DNA from 2 places in the Nesterenkonia xinjiangensis genome. Region 2 is predicted to be linked to the other one. Evidence: predicted binding sites of a transcription regulator. Region 2 holds the regulator's gene; the other holds the start of a gene.
The links. The regulator HspR, encoded in region 2, represses chaperone genes until heat shock. The targets are predictions, from matches to a motif close to AAGTTGAGTCNNNNNGACTCAACTT.
Positions count from the first base shown of each region.

Region 1: clpB (ATP-dependent chaperone ClpB) is a predicted target of HspR. The motif match lies at 3,882-3,906, and genes of this name have one in related genera.

Region 1 covers NZ_JACCFY010000001.1:1,244,664-1,260,125, forward strand. The annotation lists gene HNR09_RS05800 (TetR/AcrR family transcriptional regulator) at 1-445, shown strand, start outside; gene HNR09_RS05805 (methylated-DNA--[protein]-cysteine S-methyltransferase) at 483-1,079, shown strand; gene clpB (ATP-dependent chaperone ClpB) at 1,195-3,804, opposite strand; gene HNR09_RS05815 (hypothetical protein) at 4,016-4,957, opposite strand; gene HNR09_RS05820 (helix-turn-helix transcriptional regulator) at 4,956-5,450, shown strand; gene HNR09_RS05825 (acyltransferase family protein) at 5,451-6,533, opposite strand; gene HNR09_RS05830 (MFS transporter) at 6,621-8,201, opposite strand; gene HNR09_RS05835 (LysR family transcriptional regulator) at 8,311-9,246, shown strand; gene HNR09_RS05840 (hypothetical protein) at 9,243-11,975, shown strand; gene HNR09_RS05845 (transketolase-like TK C-terminal-containing protein) at 11,982-14,375, opposite strand; gene HNR09_RS05850 (trans-sulfuration enzyme family protein) at 14,407-15,462, opposite strand, start outside.
Region 2 covers NZ_JACCFY010000001.1:2,133,557-2,149,018, forward strand. The annotation lists gene HNR09_RS09680 (multicopper oxidase family protein) at 1-931, shown strand, start outside; gene HNR09_RS09685 (helix-turn-helix transcriptional regulator) at 1,061-1,390, shown strand; gene HNR09_RS09690 (DUF1048 domain-containing protein) at 1,393-1,779, shown strand; gene HNR09_RS09695 (ABC transporter ATP-binding protein) at 1,776-2,576, shown strand; gene HNR09_RS09700 (ABC transporter permease) at 2,573-3,334, shown strand; gene HNR09_RS09705 (aminotransferase class III-fold pyridoxal phosphate-dependent enzyme) at 3,508-4,770, opposite strand; gene HNR09_RS09710 (NAD-dependent succinate-semialdehyde dehydrogenase) at 4,942-6,432, shown strand; gene dnaK (molecular chaperone DnaK) at 6,753-8,612, shown strand; gene HNR09_RS09720 (nucleotide exchange factor GrpE) at 8,626-9,360, shown strand; gene HNR09_RS09725 (DnaJ C-terminal domain-containing protein) at 9,532-10,482, shown strand; gene HNR09_RS09730 (heat shock protein transcriptional repressor HspR) at 10,608-11,036, shown strand; gene HNR09_RS09735 (M20 family metallopeptidase) at 11,100-12,338, opposite strand; gene HNR09_RS09740 (AbgT family transporter) at 12,423-14,132, opposite strand; gene HNR09_RS09745 (BCCT family transporter) at 14,356-15,462, opposite strand, start outside.

The DNA of each region.
Region 1 (15,462 bases), 890 kb from region 2:
CGACGTCGAGGCCGCCCTGGCGCGCGAGGGCGACACCCTGGAGGTCCTGGCGGTGACGATGCTCCACTGGTCACGCCGCTTTCCGCAGCGCTGGGCCCTGATCCACGGATCACCGGTGGAGGGCTATCGCGCTCCCGAGGAGACGGTCCCTCCCGGCACTCGAACTGCCGTGCAGGCGGCACGCCTGGTCGCTGAGCTCCACGACCAGACGCCCCACCGGCAGCTCTCCGATGCCGCAGGATCGCACCCCGCCGCCACCTGGCTGGTCGGAGAGCTCGAGGAGCTCGGACTGACCATCTCGCCGCAGGCCGCGCTGCGTGCCGTCTCTGTCTGGGCCGGCCTCCTGGGAATGGTCAACATCCTGCGCTTCGGCCAACTCGGCCCGGGCAGTGCCGACGTCGAGGACGACCTGATGCGCGCCCATGTCCTCCGGCTGACCACCTGAGACCGCTCACGACCTGACCCGCACCCTGGAGAACCCCATGAGCACCAGCACCGCAACCCCTGCCTCTCTGCCCGAGCTGCGCTGGTGCTCCGCCTCGCTGGGCGAGCTGGGCTCCGTGGTGGTGGTCCATTCCCCCGAAGACGACACCATCCGTGCGGCGAGCCTGGCACGCCCGGAAGGAGCAGAGCCCGAGGTCGCCGCGATCGGCCGCGCCCTGGAGCAGATGATGGATCACCTGGAAGCAGCGGCCCCGGAGACCGCGGACCGGGAGATGAATCCGCTGCCCACCGACTGTGGCGTCGTCGCCGAGGCGGTGGCCGCCTATGTCCAGGGTCAGCATGAGGCCTTCGACGACGTCGCCGTCGTCCAGCCCGGCTCCGCGTATCGGCAGCAGGTGTGGGCCGCCCTGCGCGAGGTGCCGGCCGGGGAGACGGTCTCCTATGCGGAGCTGGCCCAGATGGCGGGTCGGCCGCTGGCACACCGCGCGGCGGCGAGCGCCTGCGCCCACAACCTGGTGGCCTTCGCCATCCCCTGCCACCGGGTGATCAGGGCCGACGGCTCCATCGGCGGCTACGGCTTCGGCGGCGTGGGCACCAAGCGCAGACTGCTCGCCCGCGAGGGGATCCACCTCTGATCCATCCCCCCTCGACGTCGAGTGGCCACGAATCACGGCATCTCACCCCCGACGACGGCGTGTCATCGGGCAGACGCCGCGATTCGTGGCCACTCGGTGGTCCAGGCGACGAGAATCAGGTCTTCTTCGTCACGGTGAGTCCATGCACCGTGTGCTCCTCCAGGGAGAGCTCCTGACGGTCGACCAGGACCGTGTCACCATCCTCGACCTCGCCGCCCAGCAGCCGCTTGGCGAGCTGATCCCCGATCTCGCGCTGCACCAGCCGGCGCAGCGGGCGCGCCCCGTAGGCGGGGTCGTAGCCGGTGAAGGCCAGCCACTCGCGGGCCGGGTCGGTTACCTCCAGGACGAGCCGGCGGGAGGCCATCCGCTCCTGCAGAGAACCGATCTGCAGATCCACGATGCTGGCCAGCTGCTCCATGGAGAGCGGATCGAACATCACGATGTCATCGAGCCGGTTGAGGAACTCGGGCTTGAAGGAGCGATTGACCACCTCCATGACGGCCCGGTGCTGGGCGTCGGCGTCCAGACTCTGGTCCACCAGGAACTGGGAGCCCAGGTTGGAGGTCAGGATCAGCACCACGTTGCGGAAGTCCACGGTGCGCCCCTGGCCATCGGTGAGGCGGCCGTCGTCGAGCACCTGCAGCAGGATGTCGAAGACCTGCGTGTGGGCCTTCTCCACCTCGTCGAGCAGCACCACCGAGTAGGGACGTCGGCGCACCGCCTCGGTGAGCTGACCGCCTTCGTCGAAGCCGACGTAGCCGGGAGGCGCACCGACCAGCCGGGCCACCGAGTGCTTCTCCGAGTATTCGGACATGTCGATGCGGATCATCGAGCGCTCGTCGTCAAAGAGGAACTCCGCCAGGGCCTTGGCCAACTCGGTCTTGCCCACGCCGGTGGGCCCCAGGAACAGGAAGGAACCGGTGGGTCGGTCCGGGTCGGCGACTCCGGTGCGTGCCCGCCGGACGGCGTCGGAGACACTGGCCACGGCCCGGTGCTGGCCGATCAGCCGCGAGCCGATCAGCTCCTCCATCTGGAGCAGCTTCTGCGTCTCACCCTGCATCAGCCTCCCGGCGGGGATCCCCGTCCAGGCGGAGATGACCTCGGCGACGCCGTCGGCGTCGACCCCTTCTGACACCATCCGGGAGCGCTGCCCTCCTGCGGAACTCTCCTGCTCCTCGGCGTCGGCAAGCTTCTGCTCGAGCTGCGGGATCTCACCGTAGAGCAGCCGGGAGGCCTCGGCGAGATCCCCCTCCCGCTGGGCCTTCTCCGCCTGGCTGCGCAGGTCGTCGAGCTGGACCCGCAGCTCACCGGAGCGGTTGAGCTCGGTCTTCTCGACCTCCCATCGGGCGGTCAGCTCAGCGAGGTCCTCCTTCTTGTCGGCGAGGTCCGCGCGCAGCACCTGGAGGCGTTCGGCGGAGCCGGCGTCGGTCTCCTCAGCGAGGGCCATCTCCTCCATGGTGAGCCGGTCCACCACGCGGCGCAGCTCATCGATCTCCACCGGCGCGGAGTCGATCTCCATGCGCAGCCGAGAGGCGGCCTCGTCGATCAGGTCGATGGCCTTGTCCGGCAGCTGCCGGCCGGTGATGTACCGATCTGACAGGGAGGCGGCGGCGACCAGCGCGTTGTCCGCGATGGCCACCTTGTGGTGGGCCTCGTAGCGCTCCTTGAGCCCGCGCAGGATGCCGATGGTGTCCTCCACCGAGGGCTCCCCCACGTAGACCTGCTGGAAGCGGCGCTCCAGGGCGGCGTCGGACTCCACGTTCTCCCGGTACTCGTCCAGGGTGGTCGCACCGATGAGCCGCAGCTCCCCGCGGGCCAGCATCGGCTTGAGCATGTTGCCCGCATCCATGGAGCCCTCGGAGGCTCCGGCGCCGACCACGGTGTGGATCTCGTCGATGAAGGTGACGATCCCGCCCTCGGCGGACTTGATCTCCTCCAGCACGGCCTTGAGCCGCTCCTCGAACTCCCCGCGGTATTTGGCCCCGGCGATCATCGCACCCAGGTCCAGGGAGATCAGCGTCTTGTCCCGCAGCGACTCGGGGACGTCACCGGCGACCATGCGCTGGGCCAGGCCCTCGACGACGGCGGTCTTGCCGACCCCGGGCTCACCGATGAGCACCGGGTTGTTCTTGGTGCGGCGGGAGAGCACCTGCACCACGCGCCGGATCTCGGAATCGCGGCCGATGACCGGGTCCAGTTTGCCGGAACGGGCGATCTCGGTGAGGTCCGTGCCGAACTTCTCCAGCGACTGGAAGGTGTTCTCCGGATCCGGGGTGGTGACCTTGCGGTCGCCCCGGAGTCCGGGCAGCTCGGCCTTCAGCGGCTCGGGACCGGCTCCGGCCTCGGCGAGCGCCCGGCCCGAGGGTCCGGCGTCGGCGGCGACCCCGAGCAGGAGGTGTTCGGTGGAGACGAACTCGTCGCCCATCTGCTCGGCCTCGGCCTGGGCGGCCTTGATGACGGCGAGACCCGCCTGGGAGAACTGCGGGGCCGCGACGGCGTCGCCGCTGGTGGCCGGCAGCTGCCTGATGGCGGCGGAGGCCCGGGTGGAGATGGCCTCGGGGTCCGCGCCGGCGGCCTTGAGCAGCGCGACGGCGACAGACTCCCTCTGGTCCATCAGGGCCTTGAGGATGTGAGCAGGTTCGATCTGCGGGTTGCCTGCGGTGTTGGCGTTCATCGCGGCCGCGGAGACGGCTTCCTGCGACTTGGTGGTGAGCTTGACGTCCATGGGGTGAAGGCTCCTTTCTCAGCGCCTCGGCGGTCCCTCGCCTGTAGTACATCAGGTCCGGCGAGCCCTGTCATGCAAACTTGAGTCAATGATACTCAAGTTTGGTCGGCAGGCACATATTCCCCTCACTCCACGCCAGCTCGAAAATCCATCATGTCGAGGGGCCACGCACTGTCACCCGCTCCCCGCCGCAGTCTCGGAACCCGACTTTCTACCGCCACCATGTCAAGCGACGCACAAGCGGCCTTAACCTCGACTTCATCGACCTACGAATGAGCGATCGATCCGCATCATTGATTATCGGATCAGGATCATGGCGATGAAGCTGCTGTTCGGTGGCCATGATTGCGCTACGCACGAGTCGCCCCAGCGGCAGAACGTAGAATGCAAGTCTCTGCAATCCTGATGGCATCAGGGCCATCCAATGTCGACGACCAGAAACTGCACGAACAAATGAATCAATGAGATCCTGTCCATCTTCCGTTTCTCGCATCTCCCTGGAAAAACTCAGTCTCAGATGAGCATATGTATCACCTCTCCGGCACTGCTCTGCACGTAGCGTTACGCCTAAAGCAATAATGCAATCCTGCCGGTCGAACATATTGAATTCGATAATCTGCCTACGATTCATCTCCGCAGCTGAACGATGAGGAATGCTGAAGAAATCGCCCGCATAGCCCTGCACCTGGGCCGACACCTGGGCCGAACCGCGACGCTCTCGGTTCGCAAGCCAGATTATCGATGCATAATGCCTTGCCGCGTCAGGACCTAGCAGGTCATAGGCATCCTGAGCACTCCAGCTGCCCCTGACAAGCGACTCGCCCGCGAATCCTAGGAAGTGAGCCATGGGGCCAATGGACAGGCGGGCTTCCGCGGCAGCATCTATTCCTTCAAGCGAAGAGTCTAGACGCCTCGATATATGCCTTGCATACTCCCTTTCCGAGTCAGAAGCGTATGCATAATGATATTCTGAATCATAAATAATCATCAACAGTATATTCCAGGCCTCCCGATGCTCTGACCAGAGTTTCCTCATCTCAGCAATGAAGACCTCCCGGGCATGTCTATCCCTGCGCCATGAAACCAGTAGGGCAGCCGCCGCAACTCCCAGCGACAAGAATCCAACAAGACCGTACTCAATCTCCGCACCCATGAATTCATTGTATGGCACGACCGCCTTCTGCGGCCGGCGCGCTGTCGGGTCCTTCGGCCTGGTCACAGTGCGCAGCCGCATGTACCTGCTGGCCACTCGCTCCGGCACCGATCGGACGTACCGCGTCTCGCGGATCCTGGACGCCGAGGAGCTCTCGGAACCCGCGCAGCGCCCGGAGACGGTCGATCTGGACCACATCTGGCGCAGACGCAGCGAGCAGTTCCTCTCTGGAGGCGACCACTTCCCGGTCACGGTCCGTGTCCATCCGGGGCGACGGGAGGAGCTGGTCGACACCGCCCTTGCCGTCCGGGCGGAACAGCGCATCAGCGGCGACTGGGCGCACCTGGAGGTCATCTTCCAGGACCTGCGCCATGCGGAATGGGCACTGTGGCAGCTCGGCCTCGACGCCGAGGCCCTCGCTCCGGCCTCTCTGCGCGACGCCCTGGGAGAGCGCGCCGCCACCCTCGCCGCCCGCTATCGCGGCAGGGGTTGATCAGCGGCGTGGGACGAGAGTCCGGTCAGCACCGGTGAGGTGCCTCAACCACCGTGGGGCCTCAAAGACCCAGTCCTGCCTGAGCCGCTGCGCCACGGCGTAGATCAGGAGCGGACCGATGACTCCGATCACGGTGGGCCCCACCACGTGGATCCAGAGGGCATCGATGCCCATCGTGCTCAGCGCGATGCGCGTGCCAGCCGTGAAGAACACATGAGCGACGAATATCACCAGCGACCGTTGCCCGATCCGCGCCAGCCACTGCATGGTGGATCCCGTCCGGGCCAGCAGAAGCGAGAGGGCGAGGATCGACACGACGCCGGCCAATGAGCCGAGAGCCCCGAGCGTCACGCTCGACACGGAGCGGATATTCCCATAGGCAGTGGGCGGGGTGCCCAGCAGCGTCGCACCGAGGACCACCCACACGGCGCCGGCCACGAGCAGAACCACAACAGCGTGGCTGACGAGGATCCCCTTCATCCAGCCGAGCAGCCGCCGACCGGTCAACACCACCCCGGAGAAGAAGAAGATCGTCAGCGCGAGACCCTCCCCGCCGAGGATGTTCCAGTTCAGCCCCCACACCGCCAGAGAGCCGGCCCCGGCCAGCCCCCATGTCGCGGCGGCGGCCCTGCGGCTGCGCCACGGCCGCGTCGCGGCAGTGAGCAGCATCATCAGGACGAGCCACCCGAAGAACCAGAACTGCTCCTTCGGTTCCCAGATCCTCAGGAGCTCCACGGGCGACACCGGGTCGTTGACCGCGGAGCCCACCGCGATCTTCATCAGCAGCTGCAGAGTCGACCACAGCGTGTAGAGCCACAGGAAGGTGACCGTGCGGGCGCGGGCGTAGTACCAGGGCCCGTCGCGGCGCATACCGCCGGCCACGAACAGTCCGGCCACGAAGGCGAAGACCGACAGGTGCGACATGTAGATGACGGAGTCGACCCGAGTCAGCAGAGGATCCTGCACCAGCCCCGCCGGCTCCAGCGCGCGCCACACGTGCCCGACCACGATGAGGATGATGGCCAGTGCCTTCGCGATGTCGAGGGTGGCGTCGCGCACCGGCGGGGATGGGTCTGGACTCACATCTCAAGGAAACACAGGAGGCCCCGTCTCACAAGGGTTCCGGCCCGTGATTCACCCTCGCCCCGATCCGGAGGACCGCAGAACGCATCACCGCGCACAACGCTCCCTCTCGTACCTCGCTCCAGCAGGAGCCGCGACTCTCGCCGCCGGCGGACGGGACGCTGCCGCCTCCTCCCCACTCTCGGCCCGGTATCGTTCCGTCGCCGGCTGACGCACGGACGGTGCTCGACGAGGCCCGACTGCGTCCTGAACACGCCCTGATTCGGCGGTGCTGAGAACAATCAGCCCAGCCCCCAAGGCGAAGGCTGCGTAGAGGAATGCTCCGAGCCCGAGGGCGGCGTCGACTCCAGGACCGTAGATGGCGGCCGCCGAGGCACCGGACCCCGTGCCGGAGCCCTGGCCGATGACACCGTGGTGGATGGCAAGGGTCCCCAGTGCGGCGATGCCCGTGCCGGCGCCGAGCGCGAAGGAGGTCTCCTGGATGGCACCGGCGTCAGCGGTGCGACTCTCAGGGGCAGTGCTCATGATCGCGTTCGCCGCAATGGCCATGATGATCCCCGAGCCCAGCCCCAGGATGACCAACGCGGCAAGCTCCCCGGCCGCATCCAGAGTGGCCAGCAGCAGGAACCCTCCGGCGGCCAGGACCAGCCCTGCGGTGATGATGCGTTGTTGGCTGGACCACCGGAGCAGCAGAGGGCCGAGGAGTCCGCCGGCGGCGCTGGACACGGCGAGGGGGATCAGCGCGACGCCGGCCTGGACCGCAGTGAGCCCCTCGATGACCTGGTATCGCTGGGTGAGCAGGTACAGCGCACCGTTGAACACGCCCAGGGTGGCCGCAATGACCGCCGCAGAGGCTCCCAACAGAGGGTTGGTCAGCAGGCTCACGTCGAGGAAGGGCCGCGGCAGGTGCGTCTGCCGCAGCACGAACATCACCGCTGCCGCGGCACCTGCCGCCAGGGCCGCGAGGCTGAGCCACAGGGGCAGCTGGGGCTGAGCCATGGCTTTCAGCCCTGCGATGACCAGACCCACCGCGAGGCCCGACAGCGCCGCGCTGATGCCGTCCAAGCTGGGCGGATCCGGATTCTTCGAGTCCTGCAGCACGAGCAGGGCCGCGATGAGGCAGAACGCCAGCACCGGGACATTGATCCAGAAGACCCACCTCCAGTGGGCCAGCTCGACAAGTCCGCCGCCCAGGAGGGGCCCCAGCGCCGAGCCGGTGCTGAATGCGGTGACCCAGACCCCGTAGGCCAGTGCCCGCAGGCGCACCCCGGGGAAGCTCACCCGGATGATGGCCACGGTGCCGGCGATCAGCAGCGCCGCACCGACACCTTGACCGATGCGCCCCGCGATGACCAGCTCGCCGGTCGGCGCGAACCCGACGATCATGGCGCTGAGGATGGCGATGACCAGCCCCAGTACATAGATGCGTCGGCGTCCGAACCGATCGGCGGCGACCGCGCTGAGCACAAGGGCCACCCCCGCGGCCAGCGGGTAGACATCGGCGACCCACAGGGAGGTGGCCGCACTCAGAGAGAGCTCCTCGGCCAACTCCGGCAGGGCGACGACGACCTTGGTCATGTCCGTGCCGCCCACGAGCATCACCGCACCGAGCACCAGCAGGGTGCCCAGGAGATGGCGGCCGAGGGGGTGTGCGCGAGCCTGCGTCATGGGAGCGTCCTTCGATGTCGTCGGATCAGAGGCCATACCTCCGTTCTACGGGGAGCAGATCATTGCCGTCCAGGTTCATTTTTGACGTGGAATCATGCACGATAGGTACATGATTGATTCCAGACTCCAACTGCTCATCGCAGTGTGCGAGCACGGCACGGTCACCGCCGCGGCCGAGGCGCTGTATCGGACACCATCAGGGGTCTCCAGGCAGCTCAAGGAACTGGCCCAGGAACTGGACGTCGACCTGCTGGAGCGTCATGGCAGACGCGTGAGACTCACCCCGGCCGGCCGACGCCTGGTGACCCATGCCCGTACCCTCAATGCGCAGTGGGAGACAGCGCTGGGCGATGTCACCGCAGCAGCCAGAGAGCTCTGCGGACCGATCAGCATCGGCGGTTTCCCCACAGCGATCTCCGCGATCATCACACCCGCACTGATCCGGCTGAGAGCACGGCACCACCAGCTGCGGCCGATCGTCAAGGAGATCTACTCGCGTCAGCTGATCGCCGCGCTGGAGTCCGGGACCATCGATCTGGGGCTCTTCGTCGCCGACGAGTCCACCAGCCACCTCACGGACAGCCACATCGACGTCACCGGCCTGCTCGACGACCCGATCGACCTCCTGGTCCCGAGAGACCACCGCTTCGCCGCCGCCGGTGAGATCCAGCTCGAGGAGGCGGCGCAGGAGGACTGGATCACCGGTCACCCGCACCAGGACGCCTATACCGAGCTGCTGAGCGCCACACGGGCCGTCGGCTACGCGCCCCGGGTGGCCCACTTCGCCCAGGAGCTGACCGCCACCACGGCGCTGGTGGCCGCCGGAGCGGGCATCGCCGCCGTCCCCAGGATCGCGATGACCATCCCTCACCCGCACGTGGTGCAGATCCCGCTGAGCGGTGCGCAGGTACCGCGACGCAGGGTCATGCTCGCGCAACGCCGCGGATCCGCCCAGAACCCCCGCATCGCCGCCGCGATCACCGCCCTGGAGCATCACACCGGATCCTCGGAGCCGGCCGAGGGGCCTCCTACAATGAATCCGTGACGCGCACCACTGAAGGACCCAATGCCTCCGCCGCACGTCCCCACAGGCTCGGCACCTGGCTCCCTCCCGCCCTGGCACTCGGGCTGGCCGGCAGCTCGGTGGGGATCGGCGCCGTCGGCTACGAGCGCGTCACCGCCGAGCCGGAGGCCGAGGTCTCCTTCCTCGTGGAGGACGACCTCCCCTACGGGATCACCCAGGAGACGGTGGAGGCCGCCGCGGAGGGCCGGGTGGCCAGCTACGAGCCGTTCACAGTGCGAGTGGTGGAGCGCGAGCTCGCGTGGGACGAATACATGCACGGCGAGATCGAGGACGCCGAGATGATCCTCTCCGTGGGTGACGACCCGGAGGATCCGGACCTGGTGCTCGCCGACGCCACCCGCGTGGGCATCAGCGGCCTCGACTCCGACGATCGCTACACGGTGGCCTCCACGGTGCGCGAGACCTTCGTCAACAACCGCACCATCGGCCACGGACCCAACGCGGTGGTCGGGGCGGCGCTGACGGCGGCGGACATGCACTTCGACGAGGGCGGCCGCTCCCCGGCGACGTGGGTTTCGGCGGCCGCGCTGCCGCTGCTGGCCGGCGTGGCGATCATGTTCCTGTGGGTCCGCTCACGCGGCCTCGAACGGCAGCGCCTGCGACGCCTCTCCCGGGCGAAGCTCCGCCTGGCCCGCGTGGTGCTGGAGCTCGACGTCCTGGAGCTGCGCTTCGAAACCGCCCGGGCCGCTCTGAGCAGTGCCGGCGACGCCGTCGCAACCGACTCCTTGGCCGCACTGGAGGCCGACTGGGACCGCATCCGGCAGGACAGTCTGCGACTGGCCCGCCGGGAGCAGGAGCTGGAGTACGCCTGGCTGGGCGGCCCGGCTCCCCGCGAATCCTCCGGCGAGCCTGTCGACGGAGCCCCGGCGTGGTCCGACCTGGAACAGTTCGAGGAGCAGACAGCCCAGCTGCAGCGACGGGCCGACGCCCTGGCTGCCGCCTCGGAGCTGCGCGCCGGGCACGCCGGCTCCGGCTCGGTGTTGGACCGGCTGGCGCTGCCGCTGCTGCAGTCGGTGGACGAGGTGCTCACCCAGCGGAGCCGGCTCGTCGGCATCGCCGGTGACGGCACCGGCGAGACTCTGGACCGTCTCCGCAGTGCCCGTGACGAGCTCCTAGCCCTGAACCAGGAGGCCGCGACGATCCCCGCGAGGAGCGGCGGTGACGACGGCGACGACGGTGCGCGGCTGGTCGCCGAGCACGCGGATCTGCTGGAGAGGTGGGAGGCGGCGGAGCGGCGCATCGTCGGCGCCTGCACCGCGCTGAGCGGGGCTCTGAAGACCCATCGCCGTGAGGGCCACCCGGGGAGGAAGGCGCTCCGCCGTGCCGCGGAGGAGCGGGTCCGCCGTCGCGTGCAGGCCAGCTCCGCAGGCGCCACCGACTCCCTGGACGAACTGCGCGCCACGCTGGGACTGAAGCACGGCGCCGCGGGCGGGCCGATGTGGTCCGCCGAACGGGTCCTGGCCGCCGTGGCCCACACCGACCTCTCCGCAGGGCCATCGACAGGCGGCATCAGCGAGGAAGGCTGGCAGGCCGTGGTCGCCACCGTCGGCGTGATCCTCCCAGTGGCGGCAGGGCTGCTCACCGGATGGGCCGCCGTCGAGCGCGCCGACGTCAACACCGCCTTCGGCCGGTCCCTGCAAGGCGACCAGCCGCTGGCCGCCCTGGACGTCGTCGGCGACCCCGGCGCCGTCCCGGAGTTCGAGGAGCCCTCCGACCTCCGACCCTCCAACCAGGATTCCCTGACCCTGGAGTACGTGCGGGAGTCCATGGCGCGCACCGTCGAGTTCGATGAGGACGCGGCACTGCTGCCGGACCACCTTGAGCTGCATGTGGCGCTGCTGCCTGCCGATGACTACATCAGCTACACCCCGCGGGCGGATCACGACTACCGCATCGACATCGACTACTGGGACATCGTGGACGCCCACGCGCGGATCAAGGAGGAGGTCGGCGCCGAGGACCCCGAGGTCATCGACCCCGCCACCGGGGAGGTGGCCTTGGGCCACGGGATCCTGCCGGTCTGGTTGCTGGACGAGGCGACCTTCGCGGTGGGCTACACGATGACCGGAGAGATCAGCTCGGGCGTGGACAGCCGCCTGGGCACCTACTCCTTCCGCGCCACGGACCTGCTGGTGTCCGGCACCGGCGACTTCGAGATCACCCTGGGCGACCAGGTGGCCAACACCCTGCAGGACCTGGGCCGCGCCATGGAGTACAACCACCAGGAGTCGGTGAAGGTGGACACCACCTCCCTGTTCTGGCTCGTGGCGGTCGCCGTGTGGACCGGGGCCCAGACGCTGCTGATGATCGGCGTCGCCGTCGTCGAGGCCGGTCGTCGTGGGATCGGGACCCGCCGGGTGCGCCGTCAGCTTGCCGGGCTGCGCGGGCGCCTCGACGACCTCGCCCTCGGCCTGGACCTCTCCCGCCTGGACATGGTCGCCGTGCTCGGCGCCGACTCCGCCACCGACGGTCGCGCCGAACAGGCCGACCAGCGCCTCCACGAGGCCGGCCTGGTCACCGCCTGGCGCGAGGTCCAGGCCCTGGAGCGCCTGCCACGCCGGGAACAGCGCGGCGCGGACTGGGAATCCCGGGTCACACACGTGGAGAAACTCATCGACACCCTCGCCGCCCGCGAGACCGACGTCGCTACCCGCGCCGAAGAGCTGCTGCGCACCCAGCGCGACGGGTGAGCCGCCTCACCGGCCGAGCATGTCCAGGGCCGCCGAGGCGATCGAGTCCTCGTCGATGCCGTGCAGCCGGTGCATCTCCGCCATGGTGCCGGCCTGCCCGAACGCGGTGACCCCCAGCGTGTGGGTCTCATCGCCGCGCACTCCGGCCAGGAACGCGAGCGTATGCGGGTGGGCATCCATCACCGTGACCAGCGGCCGGGGATGCGCCGCGGGGAACAGCGTCTCCAGGATCGCCGAGCGCGGCGTCGCGGCCACCTCACGGCGGGCCCGCAACGCCCGGAACAGCAGGCTTGGGCTGGTCACGCACACCACCCCGGCGCGCACACCGTGCCCGGCCAGAGTCTCGGCGGCCGCGCACACCTCGGTCATGATCGCGCCGGCCCCCACCAGGGTGACGTCGTCCTCAGCGGCAGGATGCGCGGAGAGCCGGTACCCGCCGGCCACCACCTGCTCTCGACGACGACGGCGCAGCAGCTCGTCCTCCGGCACCTTCGCCAAGGACTGCTCCACCGGACGGGTGGACAGCCGCAGATAGGCGGAGCCGCCGTCGGGGTCCAGCAGGTCTCGCATGGCCTCGAGCATCACCCATTCCACGTCCTGGGCGAAGGCGGGCTCCCAGCTGGTCAGCCCGGGGATCTCCAGGGTCGCCGAGGGTGTGTTGATGGACTGATGCGCCCCGCCCTCCGGCGCCAGGGTCACCCCGGACGGCGTGCCGACCATGAGGGAGCGGCCTCCCGCGTAGAGGCCGAAGGTCCACGGCTCCAGCGCCCGGTTGATGAAGGGGTCATAGAGCACCCCGATGGGGATCAGCGGCTGACCCCAGCGCTCACCGGTGAGCCCCAGCTCGCCGGCCAGGCTGACCAGGTTGACCTCGGCGATCCCGAGCTCGATGTGCTGGCCCTGCGGCTTCTCCTGCCACTTGAGCAGCCGCTCCCTGTCATCCGAGAACCAGTCATGCCTCCCGGCCAGGGACCACACCCCAGTCTTGTTGATCCACCCGCCCAGGTTGGTGGAGCTGGCGACGTCGGGGCTGACGGTGACCACCCGATCCGTCACCTCAGGAGCTGCGCGGCGCAGGTCGGAGAGGAACCGACCCAGAGAGGCCTGGGTGGAGGTCACCGCCTTCGGGCTCCAGCCGAGCTCGGCAGGGACGGTCGGGGGCACGGCCGGGGTGAAACGCTCCCGGCGCAGCCGCCGGGCGACCTCCGCACACAGCTGACCGGCCGCAGTGTCCTCGGGGAACCGGACCCACGGGTCCTGAAGCGAGGTGCCGGAGGCCTCGGCGAGCTCCTGCATCTGCTCCTCGGTGAGCTGCGCGGCGTGGTTGTTCGGGTGCCCTTCGGTGGCCAGGCCGCGGCCCTTGATCGTGTATGCGAACACCACGGTGGGCCGCGTGTCGTCGATCGCGGCGAAAGCCGACTGCAGCTCCTGAAGGTCATGGCCTCCGAGGTCGCGCACGAGCTCGGCGAGCGCGCCGTCGTCGTGACCGGCGAGCAGCTCGGTCAGCGCGGCGGCGTGCTGCGCGGTGCAGCCGCGCAGCAGACGGTCGCGGATCTCCGCAGGGTGGGCGCGCAGGATCCGTTGGTACTCCTCGTTGGGCATAGTGCGCATGCGCTGTTCGAGCACCTCGCCGCCGGGGCGGGAGAAGGTCTCCTGGAGCCGTCGGCCCCACGGGCACGTGATGACCTGCCAGTCGGCGGCGGCGAACATCCCGCGCAGCCGCTGGATCTGCGAGTCCGGGATGACGCGGTCCAGGGACTGGCGATTGAGGTCCACAATCCACACGACCTCACCCAGCTGGCGCACCTCGGGGTCGATGATGGCCTCCCACACCGCCCCCTCGTCCATCTCAGCGTCGCCGAGCAGCGAGTAGAAGCGGCCGGCCGGAGGGGTGTCCTCGATGCGGCTGGCCAGGTAGCGGTGGGACAGGGCCGCCCAGATGGGCGCGGTGGCACCGATGCCGACCGACCCGGTGGAGAAGTCCACGGTGTCCGGGTCCTTGGACCGGGAGGGATAGGGCTGCAGCCCGCCCAGGGAGCGCAGCCGGGTCAGGTAGGAGGCGTCGAGGTCGCCGAGCAAGTAGTTGATGGCGTGCAGCACCGGAGAGGCATGCGGCTTCACCGAGACACGGTCCCGGCTGGTCAACTGGGAGAACCACAGGGCCGTCATGATGCCGACCATCGAGGCCGAGGAGGACTGATGCCCACCGACCTTGAGCCCGTCGGCGTTCTCCCGCCCGCGGTTGGCGGCGTCGATGATGCCGGTGGCCAGCCACAGCACGCGCTGGGCGATCTCATCGAGCACGGTGGCGTCGGCGGAGGAGGAGGCCCGCAGGGGTCGCGAGTTCGTCGTCGGCGGGTCGTACTGGTGCGAGGTCTCGAACTGCCGGTCCTCGTCCATCGGGTGCGTCGTCATCGGTCTGTGGTCCACGTCACCGATCCTCCCCGATCAGCGCCGGAGACACCAGCGCACGGGCCAGGTCAGCGATCAGATCCTCCGGGGACTCCAGCCCGATGGAGAGCCGGACGACATCGGCATCGGGTTTCGCCTCGGCGGCCACGGGCCGGTGGGTCAGCGCCGCCGGATGCTGGATCAGGGAGTCGACTCCGCCCAAGGAGACCGCGTGGGTGAACAGCGACACGTCGCCGGTCAGCCGCTCGGCGGCCGCGTAGCCGCCGCGAAGCCGGATCGAGATCATCGCACCGGTGCCGTGCATCTGCCTCCCGAGCACCCCAGTGGGATCGCCGTGGAGCCCCGGGTAACAGACTTCGGCGACGGCGTCGTGGCCGGTGAGCCAGTCCACGATCCGGCGGGCGGAGTCCTGCTGCGCGCGCATCCGCACCGGCAGCGTGGCCAGCCCCCGGTGGAACAGATAGGCGGCCAGCGGGTGCAGGATCCCGCCGGTGATGGCACGGACCTGCCGCAGGCGGGCCGCGATCTTCTCCGAGCAGGCCACCACGCCGCCGACGGCGTCCCCGTGGCCGCCGAGGTATTTGGTGGCGCTGTGCAGGCTCAGCGCGGCCCCGTGATCCAGCGGATTCTGCAGCACGGGCGTGGCGAAGGTGTTGTCCACCAGGACCGGAACTCCGGCCCCCTGGGCGACGACAGCGGCAATGTCCACCAGCTCCAGGGTCGGGTTGGCCGGAGTCTCCAGCATAATGAGGCCCGTGTCCGGCCGGATCGCGGCGGCTACCTCGTCTGCGGCACAGAAGCTGACCTCGGTGCCCACCATCCCGGAGGCCAGCAGGTGATCGGTGCCGCCGTAGAGCGGGCGGACCGCCACCACATGCGGCTTCTGCTGGCCCAGGCACAGCGCCAGCACCGAGGCGGTGACGGCGGCCATCCCGGAGGAGAACGCCACTCCGGCCTCGGCGTGCTCCATGGTGGCCAGAGCGTCTTCGAAGCGCGCCACGGTGGGGTTCCAGAGCCGCGCGTAGACCGCGCTGCCGCCGTCGGGCACCGCGCCCCCGGAGGCCAGCGCCTCATA
Region 2 (15,462 bases):
CCGCACCTTCGATGCACAGGGCCAGCTGGTGGAGACCTCGCACCGCAACAACGGGATGCTCGGGGAGACGGTCCTGGTCAACGGCACCGCCGACCCGGTCCTCGAGGTCTCCGCCGAACGCACGCGGCTGCGGATCCTCAACGGCTCCGGTGCACGCAGTTACGCCTTCGGCTTCGAAGACGGGAGGACGTTCGCGATGATCGCCTCAGACGGGGGACTGCTGCCCGCCCCGGTCCGGATGGAGAGGATCATGCTCACGCCCGGGGAACGCGCCGAGATCCTCGTGGACATGGAACCCGCCGAGGAGGTGGTCCTGCGCTCCTTCCCGCAGGACCTGGGCCTCACGCGCGGCATGGCGGACAGCACCGGGTCGGGGGACGAGCTGGACATCATGCTGCTCCGCGCTGCTCAGACGCTTCGCCCTGCCTCTGCCCTGCCGAGCATCTTGGCGAGGCTGGAGGCGCTCGAGGAGACCGCAGCCTCCACGGTCCGCGGCTTCGAGCTGCGCACCAACCGGATCAACGGACGGTCGATGGACAGGGGCCGGATCGACGAGGTCGTCACGGCCGGCACCACCGAGATCTGGGAGGTGTGGAACGACCACGGCCAGCCGCACAACGTCCACATCCACGATGTCCAGTTCCAGATCCTCAGTGTGGGAGCCGAGCCTCCGCCTCCGGAGCTGGCCGGATGGAAGGACACCGTCTACCTCCCGCCCCACGAGCGGGTCCGGCTGATCATGCGGTTCAGCGACTACACCAGCACCGAGATCCCCTACATGTACCACTGTCACCTGCTCTGGCATGAGGATCAGGGCATGATGGGCCAGTTCGTGGTCGTGGCCCCCGGGGAGGAGGACGACGTCGACGTCGCACCTCGCCTGGGTGACGATGGCTCCGGTCCGCGGGAGCCTGGCCCCCACGGCCATTGACTCCGTCCGACCCCGCCTCGAGAAGCCGGAGGGGCCCCTCGAGAACGGATCGTCTCACCCTCTTGCATCACTGGTACTCAGTGTTACTATGTACCAGTAATCAGTGTCACTGAGTAGTGGGGAGACATGGTGGGCAGACAGGTGACCGAGATGCTCAAGGGCACGTTGGAGGGCATCGTGCTGGCCATCCTGGCCGGCCGCCCCGCCTACGGCTACGAGATCACCGCGTGGCTGCGCGACCAGGGGTTCGCCGACATCGCCGAAGGCACCATCTACGCCCTGCTGGTCCGGCTGGAGAAGCGGCAGCTGGTGGATGTGGAGAGGACCCCCTCGGAGAAGGGCCCGCCGCGCAAGGTGTACACGCTCAACGATCAGGGTCGGCAGCACCTCGATGAGTTCTGGAGGAACTGGACGTTCCTGGCCGAACGCATCGAGCAGCTCCGTGAGGAAGGGAAATAGACATGGTCGAGAGAAAGAAGTGGTTCGAGTGGCTGATCGGCTCGCTCGAGCAGAAGAGGCAGTACAAGCAGCAGCAGGCCCGCGTGAAGCAGCTGCCGGCGAGCTACCGCCAGGCCCAGGAAGCGATCCAGCGCTACCTCCTGCACCGGGGTGGGATCAGCAACGGTGAGGAGCTGCTGCAGATGCTCGAAGATCTCACCGAGCTCATGGAACGCGCCGCGGCCGACGGCACGTCCGTCGCTGAGGTCTTCGGCGAGGACCCGGTGGACTTCGCCGAAGAGTTCCTGGCCAACTACACCGACAGCCAGTGGATCAACAAGGAGAAGGACCGCCTCAAGAAGTCCATCGACGAGGCCGTTCGCATCGAGAACCAAGGGAACACGTCATGACCACGACGACGCTCCCCGAGCCCGCTGTCGACGTCCGTGACCTGAGAAAGGCCTACAAAGATCATGAGGTGCTCCAAGGGGTGGAATTCGCCGTGGCGCCCGGAAGCATCTTCGGCCTCCTGGGCTCCAACGGTGCAGGCAAGACCACCACGGTGCGCATCCTGTCCACGTTGTTGACGGCAGATTCCGGCGCTGCGCGGGTCAACGGCTTCGACGTCGCGCAGGACCCTGGAAGAGTGCGGGCATCCATCAGTCTCACCGGTCAATTCGCGGCCGTGGATGAGGTGCTCACCGGTCGGGAGAATCTCATCCTGGTGGCCCGCCTGCGGCACCTGACGAACTCCGGCGCCATCGCCGATGTGCTGCTGGAGAGATTCTCCCTCACTGATGCGGGCGGACGCAGAGCCTCCACCTATTCCGGCGGCATGCGCCGGCGGCTGGACATCGCCATGAGCCTGATCGGCGACCCCGAGGTCATCTTCCTCGATGAACCCACCACGGGCCTGGACCCGCAGTCTCGGCTTGATGTGTGGGATTCCATCACAGAGCTGGCCCGCGGCGGCACCACCATTCTGCTCACGACGCAGTACCTCGACGAAGTCGAGCAGCTCGCCGACCGGATCGCCATCCTGCATGAGGGCCGGATCATCGCCGACGGCACCCTCGCCGAGCTCAAGGATCTGCTGCCTCCCGCTGAGGTGGAGTACGTGGAGAAGCAGCCGAGCCTGGAGGAGATCTTTCTGTCCATCACCAGAGAAGAGCCGCGGACACGGGCGACGGCAGAGGACAGCTCATGAGCACCCAGGCCCTCAGCGAGACCCGTACCCTCTTGGGACGCTCCCTGCGCCACATAGGGCGCAGTCCTGACACGATCATCACCACGGCGATCATGCCCATCGCCTTCCTGCTGCTCTTCGTCTACGTCTTCGGCGGCGCGATCGACGCTGGCGCTGACGACTACGTGAACTACCTGCTCCCAGGGGTCCTGCTGATCACCGTGGCCTCAGGCATCGCCTACACCGCATACCGGCTTTTTCTGGATCTGCAGGGTGGCATCTTCGAGAGATTCAGCTCGTTGCCGATCGCTCGTTCCAGCGTTCTGTGGGCACACGTGCTCACGTCTCTGGTGTCCAACACAGTCTCGCTGGTCATCGTGATCGGTGTGGCGCTGCTGATGGGCTTCCGCTCCGGCGCCGGCGTACTGGCATGGCTGGCGGTCGCCGGGCTCCTGGTGGTGTTCACCCTCGCGCTGACCTGGCTGGCGGTCATCGCCGGGCTGTCGGCCAAGACCGTGGACGGCGCCAGCGCGTTCTCCTACCCGCTGATCTTTCTGCCCTTCCTCAGCTCAGCCTTCGTGCCGACCGACTCCATGCCCGCTCCGGTGAGGCTCTTCGCCGAGAACCAGCCTGTCACCCCGATCGTGGACACGCTTCGGCACCTGCTGGGTGGGACGCCTGTGGGTCTTGAGGTCTGGGTCGCGCTGGCCTGGTGCGTCGGGGTGGCGGCTGTCGGCTGCGTCGTCGCAGCGAGCATCTATCGCCGCCGGGTCTCGTGATCGGTGAGGTCGGCGGGCTCCGCGCATGAGCCGCACAGCCGGTGGGAGGCGGCGGCCACAGCCGCTCCCAGGGCCACGCCCGCCGTGGGGAGGTGAGATGCACGTCGCTCGTGGTCGGCCCCGTCGGACGAGGTCGGCCACGAGCGACGTGCGTGGGTTCAGGGTGCGGTGCCTCAGTCGAGCACGGCGGCCAGGGTCTCCTCCCAGAGCTCCAGCGCCTCGTCCACCTCGGTCTCGCTGACCACCAGCGCCGGGATGAACCGCACGTTCTGCCCATACATGCCGTTGTTCAGCAGCAGCAGGCCCCGCTTGGCCGCCTCCTGCTGGACAGCCGCCGACGTCGCGCCGTCCGGTTCGCCGTCGGCGTCGACGAACTCCACCGCCAGCATCAGGCCGAGTCCGGTCACCCCTGCCACCTGTGCATGCTGTCCGCCGACCCGTTCCAGTCCGGCACGAAGCTGGTCTCCGCGTGCGGCTGCGTTGTGCACCAGGTCCTCCTCCTGGATGACCTCCAGGGTGGCCAGCGCCGCGGCGCACGCCACCGCGTTGGCCCCGTAGGTGCCACCCTGGGAGCCCGGCCGGGCCTTGGACATGACCTCCTCGGAGGCCGCGATGCCCGAGATCGGAAAACCCGAAGCGATCCCCTTGGCGAACATCATGATGTCCGGTGAGACCCCGAAGTGGTCGAGTCCCCAGAATTCACCGGTCCTTCCGAAGCCGGTCTGCACCTCGTCGAGGATCAGCAGGATCCCATGCTCGTCAGCCCGCTGGCGCAGCCCTTCGAAGAAGCGGCGGTTGCCGGGCACGTATCCGCCTTCGCCCAGCACCGGCTCCACCAGGAACGCCGCGGTGTCCGCCGGTGCCGACTGGGTCTGCAGGACCAGGTCCAGTTCGCGGAGTGCGAAGTCGGTGGCCTGCTCCGCGTCGAAGCCGTAGGCGCGGTAGTGCCGGGGGTTCGGGAAGGGCGCGACGACCACGCCGGGCATCAGCGGGGCGAAGCCGGTCTTGAACTTGGTGCCAGAGGTGGTCAGCGAGGCCGCGGCGACGGTGCGTCCGTGGAATCCGCCCTGGAACACCACGATGTTCGGCCGTCCCGTGGCCTGCCTGGCCAGGCGCAGAGCGGCCTCGGCGGCCTCGGAGCCGGAGTTGGAGAAGAACAGCGAGTCGAGTCCCGCCGGCAGCACGTCGCCGAGCCGCTCGGTGAGACGCTGCAGCGGTTCGTGCATGATCGTCGTGTACTGGCCGTGGATGAGCTTCCCGACCTGGGCCTGCGCGGCCTCGACCACCTTCGGATGGCAGTGGCCGGTGCTGGTCACCCCGATGCCCGCGGTGAAGTCCAGATGCCGCCGGCCCTCGGTGTCGTACAGGTTCACGCCTTGGCCGTGCGTGGCGACCACGGGGGTCGCCTGCTTCAGGAGGGGGGAGAGAGTCGCCACCGGTGCACCTCATTCTGATTGTTGACAATCCGTTCGTGGCCTAGGCTACTTGGGGGAGCGCAGAATGTCAGCCCGCCGCCGGGACCGGTGTCGTCGCACCCGTGACCGGCCGTGCATGGCGGGCGTATCGTGAGCACCACGCCGTGAGAACAAGCGTCAGAAGGAGTCCAGATGACAGGCAGCACCACTGAGACCGTGACACCCAGCCGTGAGGCCGACGTCGTCGCCCAGGCCCCGAAGCAGCTCTTCATCGACGGCCAGTGGGTCGATGCCCGCGGCAGTCGCACCCTCGACGTCGTCGATCCATCCACCGGGGAGGTGCTGTGCGCGGTCGCCGATGCTTCCGTCGAGGACGGCTGGGACGCGCTGAAGGCTGCCGAACGCGCCCAGCCGGACCTGGCCGCGCTGCCGCCGCGCAAGCGGGCCGACATCCTGATGCGGGCCTTCGAGCTCATGCACGAGCGCGTCGACGACCTCGCCCTGCTGATGACCCTGGAGATGGGCAAGCCCCTGGCCGAGGCCAAGGGGGAGGTCCGCTATGCGGCCGAGTTCTTCCGGCACTTCGCCGAGGAGGCCACCCGCATCGACGGCGGCTACCAGACCGCCCCCACCGGAGGCTCCCGCTTCCTGGTGACCCGTCAGCCGGTGGGGCCCTCCATCCTCATCACCCCCTGGAACTTCCCGCTGGCCATGGGCGCCCGGAAGATCGGGCCCGCGCTCGCGGCAGGCTGCACCTCGGTGACCAAGCCGGCCGCCCAGACCCCGCTGTCCATGCTGGCGCTGGGGGACATCCTCGCCGAGGCCGGCGCCCCCGCCGGCAGCGTGAACATCCTGGCCACCTCCACCTCCGGGAAGGTCATGGAGCCGCTGATCCGGTCCGGGATCGCGCGCAAGCTCTCCTTCACCGGCTCCACCGAGGTGGGCCGGAGGCTGCTGGAGCAGTGTGCGGGCAAGGTGCTGCGCACCTCCATGGAGCTCGGCGGCAACGCGGCCTTCGTGGTCTTCGAGGACGCCGACCTGGAGAAGGCCGTCGACGGCGCCATGCTGGCCAAGATGCGCAATTCCGGGGAGGCCTGCACGGCGGCCAACCGGATCTTCGTGCACCGCAGCGTGATCGAGGAGTTCGGCCGCCGGCTCGCCGAGCGGATGTCCGAGATGACGGTCGGCCGCGGCGTCGACGACGGGGTGAAGGTCGGGCCGCTGATCGACGTGAACCAGCGGGACAAGGTCGCCGAGCTGGTCCAGGATGCGATCTCAGGCGGTGCGCGTGTGCTCACCGGAGGCAAGGTGCTCGACGGCGGCGGGTTCTTCTACGCGCCCACCGTGCTGGCCGACGTCCCGGCCTCCGCCCGGATGCGCGACGAGGAGATCTTCGGGCCGGTGGCGCCGCTGACTCCATTCGACACGGAGGAGGAGGCGGTGGCCGCGGTCAACGCCACCGAGTACGGGCTGGTCAACTACGTCTACACGGAGTCTCTGCGTCGCGGGCTGCGCGTGGCGGAGGCGGTGGAGTCCGGCATGGTCGGCCTCAACCAGGGCGTGGTCTCCAACCCGGCGGCTCCCTTCGGTGGAGTCAAGGAGTCAGGGCTGGGGCGCGAGGGCGGCCCCACCGGCATCGACGAGTTCCTCGAGACCAAGCTCATCGGGATCGCGATGGACTGACGTCCGGAGCGCCCACACTGTCTGCACATCGAGTGGGGGATTCACTGCCGCTATCGCGCCGAATGTGGCCGATAGCGGCAGTGAATCCCCCACTCGACGTGTGTCTGGGGCGGGCACGGGTGAGAATGCGCGGGCGTCGGGAATGAGTCGGGAATGAATCGACGGACCTCTCCGTTGGACACAGCATGCAAAGTTGAGTCGACTTGACTCAAGTCAGTTTGACACCTCGGCAGCCGAGGTGGAGACTTGAGCCTGGTTCACTCAAGCAGACCTGCGCTCCACCCCCGGAGCGAGAACGTCCACCGAAGGGAGTCCCCCACATGTCACGTGCAGTCGGCATCGACCTCGGAACCACCAACTCCGTCGTCACCGTCCTCGAAGGCGGCGAACCCACTGTGATCGCCAACGCCGAGGGTGCTCGCACCACGCCGTCCGTCGTCGCCTTCTCCAAGGATGACGAGGTCCTGGTCGGAGAGATCGCCCGCCGCCAGGCCGTCAACAACCCGGACCGCACCATCGCTTCGGTCAAGCGCCACATGGGCACTGACTGGAAGAAGGAGATCGGCGGCAAGACCTACACGCCGCAGGAGATCTCCGCCCGCACGCTGATGAAGCTCAAGCACGACGCCGAGTCCTACTTGGGCGAGGACGTCACCGAAGCCGTCATCACCGTGCCCGCCTACTTCAACGACGCCGAGCGTCAGGCCACCAAGGAGGCCGGTGAGATCGCCGGTCTGAAGGTCTCTCGCATCGTCAACGAGCCGACAGCCGCCGCCCTGGCGTACGGGCTGGACAAGGGCAAGGAGGACGAGCTCATCCTCGTCTTCGACCTCGGAGGCGGCACGTTCGACGTCTCGCTGCTCGAGGTGGGCAAGGATGAGGACGACTTCTCCACCATCCAGGTGCGCTCCACCGCCGGTGACAACCGCCTCGGCGGCGACGACTGGGACCAGCGCATCATCGACTGGCTGGTCCAGCAGGTCAAGAACAAGGAGGGTGTTGACCTCTCCAAGGACAAGATCGCCGTGCCGCGTCTGAAGGACGCCGCCGAGCAGGCGAAGAAGGAGCTGTCCTCGGCGACCTCCACTGACATCAACCTGCAGTACGCCGCCATGACCGAGAACGGTCCGGTGCACGTCAACGAGACGCTGTCCCGCGCCAAGTTCCAGGACCTGACCGCTGACCTGCTGGACCGCACCAAGAAGCCGTTCCAGGACGTCATCACCGAGGCCGGCGTCAAGGTCTCCGAGATCGACCACGTGATCCTCGTCGGCGGCTCCACCCGCATGCCGGCCGTGGCCGACCTGGTCAAGGAGCTCTCCGGCAAGGACGCCAACAAGGGCGTGAACCCGGACGAGGTCGTCGCCGTGGGCGCCGCTCTGCAGGCCGGTGTGCTCGCCGGTGAGCGCAAGGACGTGCTGCTGATCGACGTCACTCCGCTCTCCCTGGGCATCGAGACCAAGGGCGGAGTGATGACCAAGCTGATCGAGCGCAACACCGCGATCCCGACCAAGCGGTCCGAGGTCTTCTCCACCGCGGAGGACAACCAGCCCTCCGTGGCGGTGCAGGTCTTCCAGGGCGAGCGTGAGTTCACCCGGGACAACAAGGCGCTGGGCACCTTCGAACTGACTGGGATCGCCCCGGCTCCGCGGGGTGTCCCGCAGATCGAGGTCACCTTCGACATCGACGCCAACGGCATCGTCCATGTCTCCGCCAAGGACAAGGGCACCGGCACTGAGCAGTCCATGACCATCACCGGTGGCACCTCCCTGGACAAGGAAGACATCGACCGCATGGTCGCCGACGCCGAGACCCACGCGGAGGAGGACAAGAAGCGCCGCGAGGCCGCCGAGCAGCGCAACGCCGCCGAGACCACCGCCTACTCGGTGGACAAGCTGATCAAGGACAACGAGGACAAGCTCCCCGCCGAGGTCAAGGACGAGGTCCAGGCCGACGTCGACGCCCTGAAGAAGGCCCTGGAGGGTCAGGACAACGACGACGAGATCAAGGCCGCGTTCGAGAAGCTGCAGGCTTCGCAGACCAAGCTCGGCGAGGCGCTGTACTCGCAGGCCGGTGCTGACGCGGCCGCCGACGGCGCGCCCGCAGGCGACGCCTCCGGTGAGGACGAGGACATCGTCGACGCCGAGGTGGTCGACGAGGACGCCGACGAGAAGAAGTGAGAGGTCATCCCTGATGGCAGAGCAGGACCAGAACCCGGGCCCGGACGGCGCTGACCGTCCGGAGTCCGAGGAGCCGATCCGCTTCACCGACAAGCGTCGGATCGACCCGGAGACGGGTCGGCCACGCCACGCCGAGGGCGAGACCGGCGTCGAGGAAGGGGCTGCTGCAGCCTCCGCCGCGACGCCGGCCGACCCCGTGCGGGACCCCCTCGCCCAGGCTGAGCAGATCCTTCGGGACCTGCCGGGTGAGAGTGCTGAGGGAGTCGACGGCGAGGTGCTCGAGGAGCCGGAGCTGCAGGAGGTCCCGCTGGAAGCGGCTTCTGCGGGCGACCGCGAGGCCGAGCTGCAGGCCGACCTGCAGCGTCTCCAGGCGGAGTACGTGAACTACCGGCGCCGTGTGGAGCGGGACCGGAGTGTGGAGCGCACCCGCACCGTCGGCCAAGTCATCACTTCCCTGACTCCGGTGCTGGATGACATCCACGCCGCCCGTCAGGCCGGTGATCTGGTGGACGGTCCGTTCGCGGCGATCGCGGCGAAGCTGGAGTCACTGCTGGAGCAGCAGGGTCTGGAACGGATCGATGAGGAGGCTGTGCCCTTCGACCCCTCGGTCCACGAGGCCCTGATGCAGCAGCCGCACCCGGAGATCCCGGCGGACCACGTGGCCGCCGTGCTGCGGGCGGGCTACCGCCACGGCGACCGTGTGCTGCGCGCCGCGCAGGTGATGGTCTCCACCGGCCCGGCTGAGTGAGCCAGGCCTGACGCGGGACGGCTCCCGGAGAGCCGCCCCGCGTCCCGGGCGGGCGCCGGCGTCGTCCGCATCAGGACGACGCCGGCACCCGGCGCCACAGACAGGACAGCAGCGCAGACCCCGCCCCTTCGGGCGGCAGGACCGCACAGATGAAGCAGGGAGGGAGGCGCCGTGGCCTCGCAGGACTGGATCAACAAGGACTTCTACGCCATCCTCGGCGTCTCCAAGGACGCCTCTGAGGAAGAGATCAAGAAGGCGTACCGCAAGCTTGCCCGCACCTACCACCCGGACAAGAACCCCGGTGATGAGGCGGCCGAGCAGAAGTTCAAGGACGTCTCCGAGGCCAACACCGTGCTCTCTGACAAGGAGCAGCGCGAACAGTACGACGCCATCCGCGCGATGGGCTCGGGCGCCCGCTTCTCCGGTGCGCCAGGAGGTGCTGGCGGGGCATCCGGCTTCGAGGACATCTTCGGCGGGCTCTTCGGAGACGGCGGAGGCTTCGGCCGGGGCCGCAGCGGGCCCGACTTCTCGGACATCTTCGGCGGGATGGGCGGACGGTTCGGCGGCGGCGCGCCCGCCAAGGGTGCCGACCGTACCGCGAAGACCACCATCTCCTTCGCCGGAGCCGTCCGCGGCACCACTGTGGGACTGCGCGAACCCGACGGCAACGTCATCGACGTGCGCATCCCCGCCGGGGTGAAGGAGGGCCAGAAGGTCCGGGTGAAGGGCAAGGGCCAGCCGAGTCCCGGCGGCGCCGGTGACCTGCTGGTGGAGGTGTCCATCTCGCCGCACCGGTTCTTCGAGCGTGACGGTGACGACATCCGCATCCACCTGCCCACCTCCTTCGACGAGGCGGTGCTCGGCACCACGGTGCAGGTCCCCACCGTCCACGGAGAGAAGGTGCGCATCAAGATCCCGGCCGGGACGACGTCAGGGCGCACACTGCGGCTCAAAGGCCATGGGGTGCGCCGGAAGTCCAGCCAGGGCGACATGCTCGTCGTCGTCGACGTGCAGGTGCCCAAGGATCTTCCGGAGGAGGCCGTGGAGGCCGTGAAGGCCTACGCGGAGGCGACCCGCGACGTCGACCCCCGCGAAGATCTGGAGGCCCGCGCCGCATTGTGAGACGGCGGATGCGCGATGATGGAGGCATGACACAGGCCTGATCCCGGGCTGCCGGGACGGGAGCCAGGAGGTGACCAGCAGTGGTCAGGAGACGCCGGCCCCAGATCGGGGGCGAAGACCCTCGGATGATCGAGGTCGAGCATCGTCACGCACCCCTGTTCGTCATCTCGGTGGCCGCGGAGCTGGCGGACATGCACCCTCAGACGCTGCGCCAGTACGACCGCATCGGGCTCGTGACGCCTCGCCGACAGGGCGGTCGGCACCGGCGGTACTCGCCCTACGACGTTGAGCAGCTCCGGCAGATCCAGCAGCTCTCCCAGGAGGGCGTCTCGCTGGAGGGGATCCGGCGGATCATCGAGCTGCAGAACCGTGTGCTGGAGCTGGAGGAGACAGTCGACGCGCTGCGCTACGAGCTGCGCGAGGCCGAGCGGCACTCCACCAAGCCTCGGGTCTTCGCCGTGGGACCCGGTGGAGACGTCGTCACCGTGGCACGCGGGCGGCGCGCCCGGTCGAGCACCCAGGCTCTGGTGCTCTGGGACCCCCGCCGCCGGTGAGCCGGCTGCCCGTCTCCGATGGGCAGGGCGGGACACCGGGCGGTGGCGAGGCGTGGCCCGGTGTCAGGGACGCTGTGCGACGTCGGCCAGCAGCCCGGCCAGAAGCGCGGTCTGCGGTGCGATCTCCGAGAGCAGGATGTGCTCGTGGATCGCGTGGGGCCCTTCCCCGACCGCGCCCAGACCGTCGAGCACCGGCAGGCCGAGGGCGGAGACGAAGTTCGCATCCGAGGCGCCGCCCACTGCCGCCGGAACGATCGTGCGCCCCAGGGCGGCGGCGAGACGTCCGAGCCGGGCCATGGCGTCCTGCGAGGCCGGCGTCGGGTTCATCGGCGGTCTGTTGGCATCGACCTCGACCACCAGGTCCAGCCGGTCCTCGGCGTCGTAGGGAGCCGGCAGTCGCAGCCCGCGCAGGGCACCGGCCACCCGTTCCTGCTCGGCAGGGTCGGTCACCCGCACATCCACCTGGCACTCCGCCCGCCCGGCGATGACGTTGCGGCTGGTCCCGCCGTGGAAGGTGCCCACGGTGACCGTGGTGCCTTCCTCCGGTGCGGCCAGTCCGACGATGGCGGGGACCACCGCGGCCAGGGCGTGGATCGCGCTGGCGCCCTTCTCCGGTTCCAGACCCGCGTGGGCCTGCACCCCGTGGACGGTGAGATCGGCGAAGACCATGCCTTTGCGGCGGTCCTTCGGCTGGCCGCCGGCGCTGGGTTCCGGCACCAGGGTCAGGGCCGATTCGCGCGCCGCGGCCTCGATGGCCGGTCGCCCCGCCGCAGAGCCGATCTCCTCATCGCCGGTGAGCAGCAGCCGCACCGGAGGGTGCGGGACGCCCAGCTCACGCAGTGCGCGCAGAGCCCAGAGGGTCTGCACGATCCCGAACTTCATGTCCAGCACGCCCGGGCCGGTGAGCCGGTCCCCGTCGGCGGTCAGCGGCCAGCCGGCGAGCGTGCCGGCGGGCCAGACGGTGTCATAGTGACAGACCGAGAGCACCGCTGCGGCCGGATCGTCGACTGTGCCGCCGTCGTGGCCCTGTCCGGGCCAGCGCAGATCCAGGACATCGCCGTGGACGCCCCCAGGGATGCGGGTCTCTGCGACCGGTTCGCCGAGGCGTTCGGCCGCCAGGGTGCGGATCTCCTCGAGGCCGGCATCGAGCAGCGCCTTGTCGTGGCTGGGGGTCTCGCAGTGCACGATCCGCTGCAGGTCCTCCAGGAACTCGTCGTGGTGGGCGGCTGCATGCTGGCGCAGCGCCTGCAGGGGGACCGTGGGCTGTGCGTCGGCGGGGCCCGCGGACGAGGTGGATGTCATGGGGCGGTTCTCCAACGGGGTCCTCTCTGTCCGGATCTGCTGTCCTGGCTGATCGTCTCATCCCGCCAGGGAGGGATGCCCATGTCATCTCACGGGCACGCCGGGACCCAGAGGGATGCCCACCGTCCACCAGAGCACGAAGAACAGGAACCACGCGCACAGCAGGGCCACGGAGAGGGGAAGGGTCAGCGAAACCAGGGTGCCGATGCCGGCGCGCGGGTAGTAGCGCTGCAGGTATCCCAGCACCAGAGCGAAGTAGGGGCTCATCGGGGAGATGATGTTGGTGGGGGAGTCGCCCATCCGGAACAGCATCTGGGTGACCTCCGGAGAGATGCCCACGAGCATGAGCATCGGCACCAGCACCGGGGCCATGAGGGTGTACTGCGCGGAGCCGGAGGTGATGGTCAGATTGAACAGCGCCACCAGCAGGACGACGCCGGCGAACATCACGAGCACCGGCAGGTCGAGTCGCTCGAGGAGGTGGGCCCCCTCGATGGCCAGCACCATGCCGATGTTCGACCACCCGAAATAGGCGATGAACTGGGCGGCGGCGAAGAAGAGCACCACCACCCCGGAGAGCTCCTTGACGGATCGGGCCATCAGCTCCGGGATGTCGCGGGGCCGGGTGATGGTGCCGGCCTTGATGCCGTAGGTGATGCCGACGGCCAGGAAGGCCAGGGCGATCGGCACGGCGATGTCGGTGAGCAGGGGTGAATCGAGCACGTCCCCCGTCTCCGCGCTGAACGGCGAGCCCGGCACGAGCAGGAAGGTGAAGTACACCGCGAGGAACCCCGCCAGGGCCAGCAGCGAGGCCTGCAGTGCGGAGACCTCTCGGCGACTGTAGGTCAGCAGTGAGCTGTGGTCCGAGATCGGAGCGGCCTGGCCGTCGTCAGTGGTGGGGGACGACGGCTGCTCGCCGGGACGGTCAGGGTCGAGGTGCGCGCCGGCCTGGTCGTTACGCTCGACATCGACGTCACGGCCGGCGGCGAGCACCGCCGTGGCCGCTCCGCCCGAAGCGTCCTCCTCGTGCTTCATCCGCTCGGTCATCCGCACCAGCAGCAGCTCGGTGACCAGGGTGACCACCAGTGCCAGGATCACTGCGGAGGCGGCGGAGAAGAAGTAGTTGGCCACCGGGGAGACCACGTAATCGGCATCGATCAGCTGGGCCGCCGAGGTGGAGATGCCTGCCAGCAGGGGATCGCTGGCAGTGATGAGCAGGGAGGCGTTGTAGCCGGCCGAAGCCGCTCCGAAGGCGACGACGGCGCCCAGCACCGCCGAGCGCCCACTGGCCTTGAACGCCGCGGCGGCCAGCGGGATGAGGATGACGTAGATGGCGTCCGAGGCCACTGAGCCGGTGACGCCGGCCAGGGCGACCGTGAAGGTCAGCCAGCCCCGGGAGACCCGCGAGACGACCACTCGGATCGCCGCGCTGATGAGCCCGGAGCCTTCGGCCACGGCCACCCCAAGCATCACGGTGATGATCAGCCCCAGCGGCGGGAAGGTCACGAAGTTCTCCACCGCATCGGTGACCATGCGCTGGAAGCCCTCCGAGGTGAGCAGGCTCTGCACCGCGATGTGCTGGCCGTCGGCAGGGTTGTCCGCCCCGACGCCGAGTGCCTCCAGCACTGCGGAGAGGAGGACGACGACCACGGCGAGGATGATGAACAGCCAGAACGGATGGGGAAGCAGGTTGCCGATCCGCTCGATCCACCGGAGGAGCCGGACCAGGAGGCCAGGGTTCTCGTTGTCCCGCCGTGATCGCCGGCTCGTCGTGGAGGTGGTGCGTTCGGCCATGGCGCGTTCCTTCCGACCTCGCCCGGATGCCAGGGCTCTTGAGGTGTCGAGACCTTGCAGATCGCGTCAGTCTAGCCACCTCCGGGAGCCGGGGGAAGACGTCTGGGCATCTCCGGATGCACATCGAGTGGGGGATCTGTGGCCGCTGTCGGCCCGATGGGGCGAGGCAGCGGACCCAGATCCCCCACTCGATGGAGTGAGGAGGTCGAGCCGGCGTCGGGGATCAGCGCGGCGGCGTCTCCTCCGCCTCGGCGTCGTTCTCCGCGGCGGGGACGATCGGCAGCGAGGAGGTGGCCAGGGTGGTCGCCGGGGTGTAGGCCCCGGCGTCACCGTGCCAGTCCTCGTCGCCCTCCGGGGTCCAGCCGTCCTCCCACGTTCCGGTGGTGAAGTCGTAGCCGACGGGTTCGCCGTTCTCATCGGTGCGCTGGTACCACTCGGTATAGATGTCGTCCTCCGAGTCCACTCCGGCTCCGGCTCCGAGTCCCGGCTCGGTGGGCGCCACCTGCAGGCTGAAGTCGTCGCCGTACCGGTCCACACCATCGATGACGGCGTCGCGCAGGGCCTTCTCCGCGTATTTGGTGCGCAGCGCCCGCGGGTCGGTGCGCACATCGCGCAGCCAGGCCACCATGATCAGCAGCATGATCACCGCGAAGGGCACTGCGGTCACCGTGACCAGGTTCTGCAGTCCCTGCAGCGCGGTGTCTCCACCGGTGAGCAGCATGACGACGGCGACGCCGGTCATCACGAGCCCCCAGAAGACCACCACCGATTTGCGGGGGTTGAGATCACCGCGCGTGGAGAAGATGCCCATGACCACGGAGGCGGAGTCGGCGGAGGTGATGAAGAAGATCGCCAGCACCACCATGATCACCGCGGGCAGCCACTCCACGTAGGGCAGATGGCTGATGATGGTGAACAGCACCTCGGCGGCGGGCATCTCGTCGTTGAAGCCCTCGAGGCCCTCGCGGTACATCCAGATGGAGGTGCCGCCCATCACGCCGTAGGCCACGAACAGCAGCGAGCTGGGGATGAGGATGACGCCGAGGACGAACTGGCGAATGGTGCGGCCGCGGGAGATGCGGGCGATGAAGACTCCGACGAACGGGGACCAGGAGATCCACCAGGCCCAGTAGAAGACCGTCCATGCGGACTGGAAGTCCATGGTCTCCTGACCCCAGGAGGAGGACCGGCCCATCATCTCGAACAGCGAGCCCACGTACTCCACGAAGGAGGAGGGCACCAGGTTCAGCAGGAACAGGGTCGGGCCGAGGAGGAACACCAGCGAGATGATGCCGATCGTCAGCACGATGTTGATGTTCGACAGATAGCG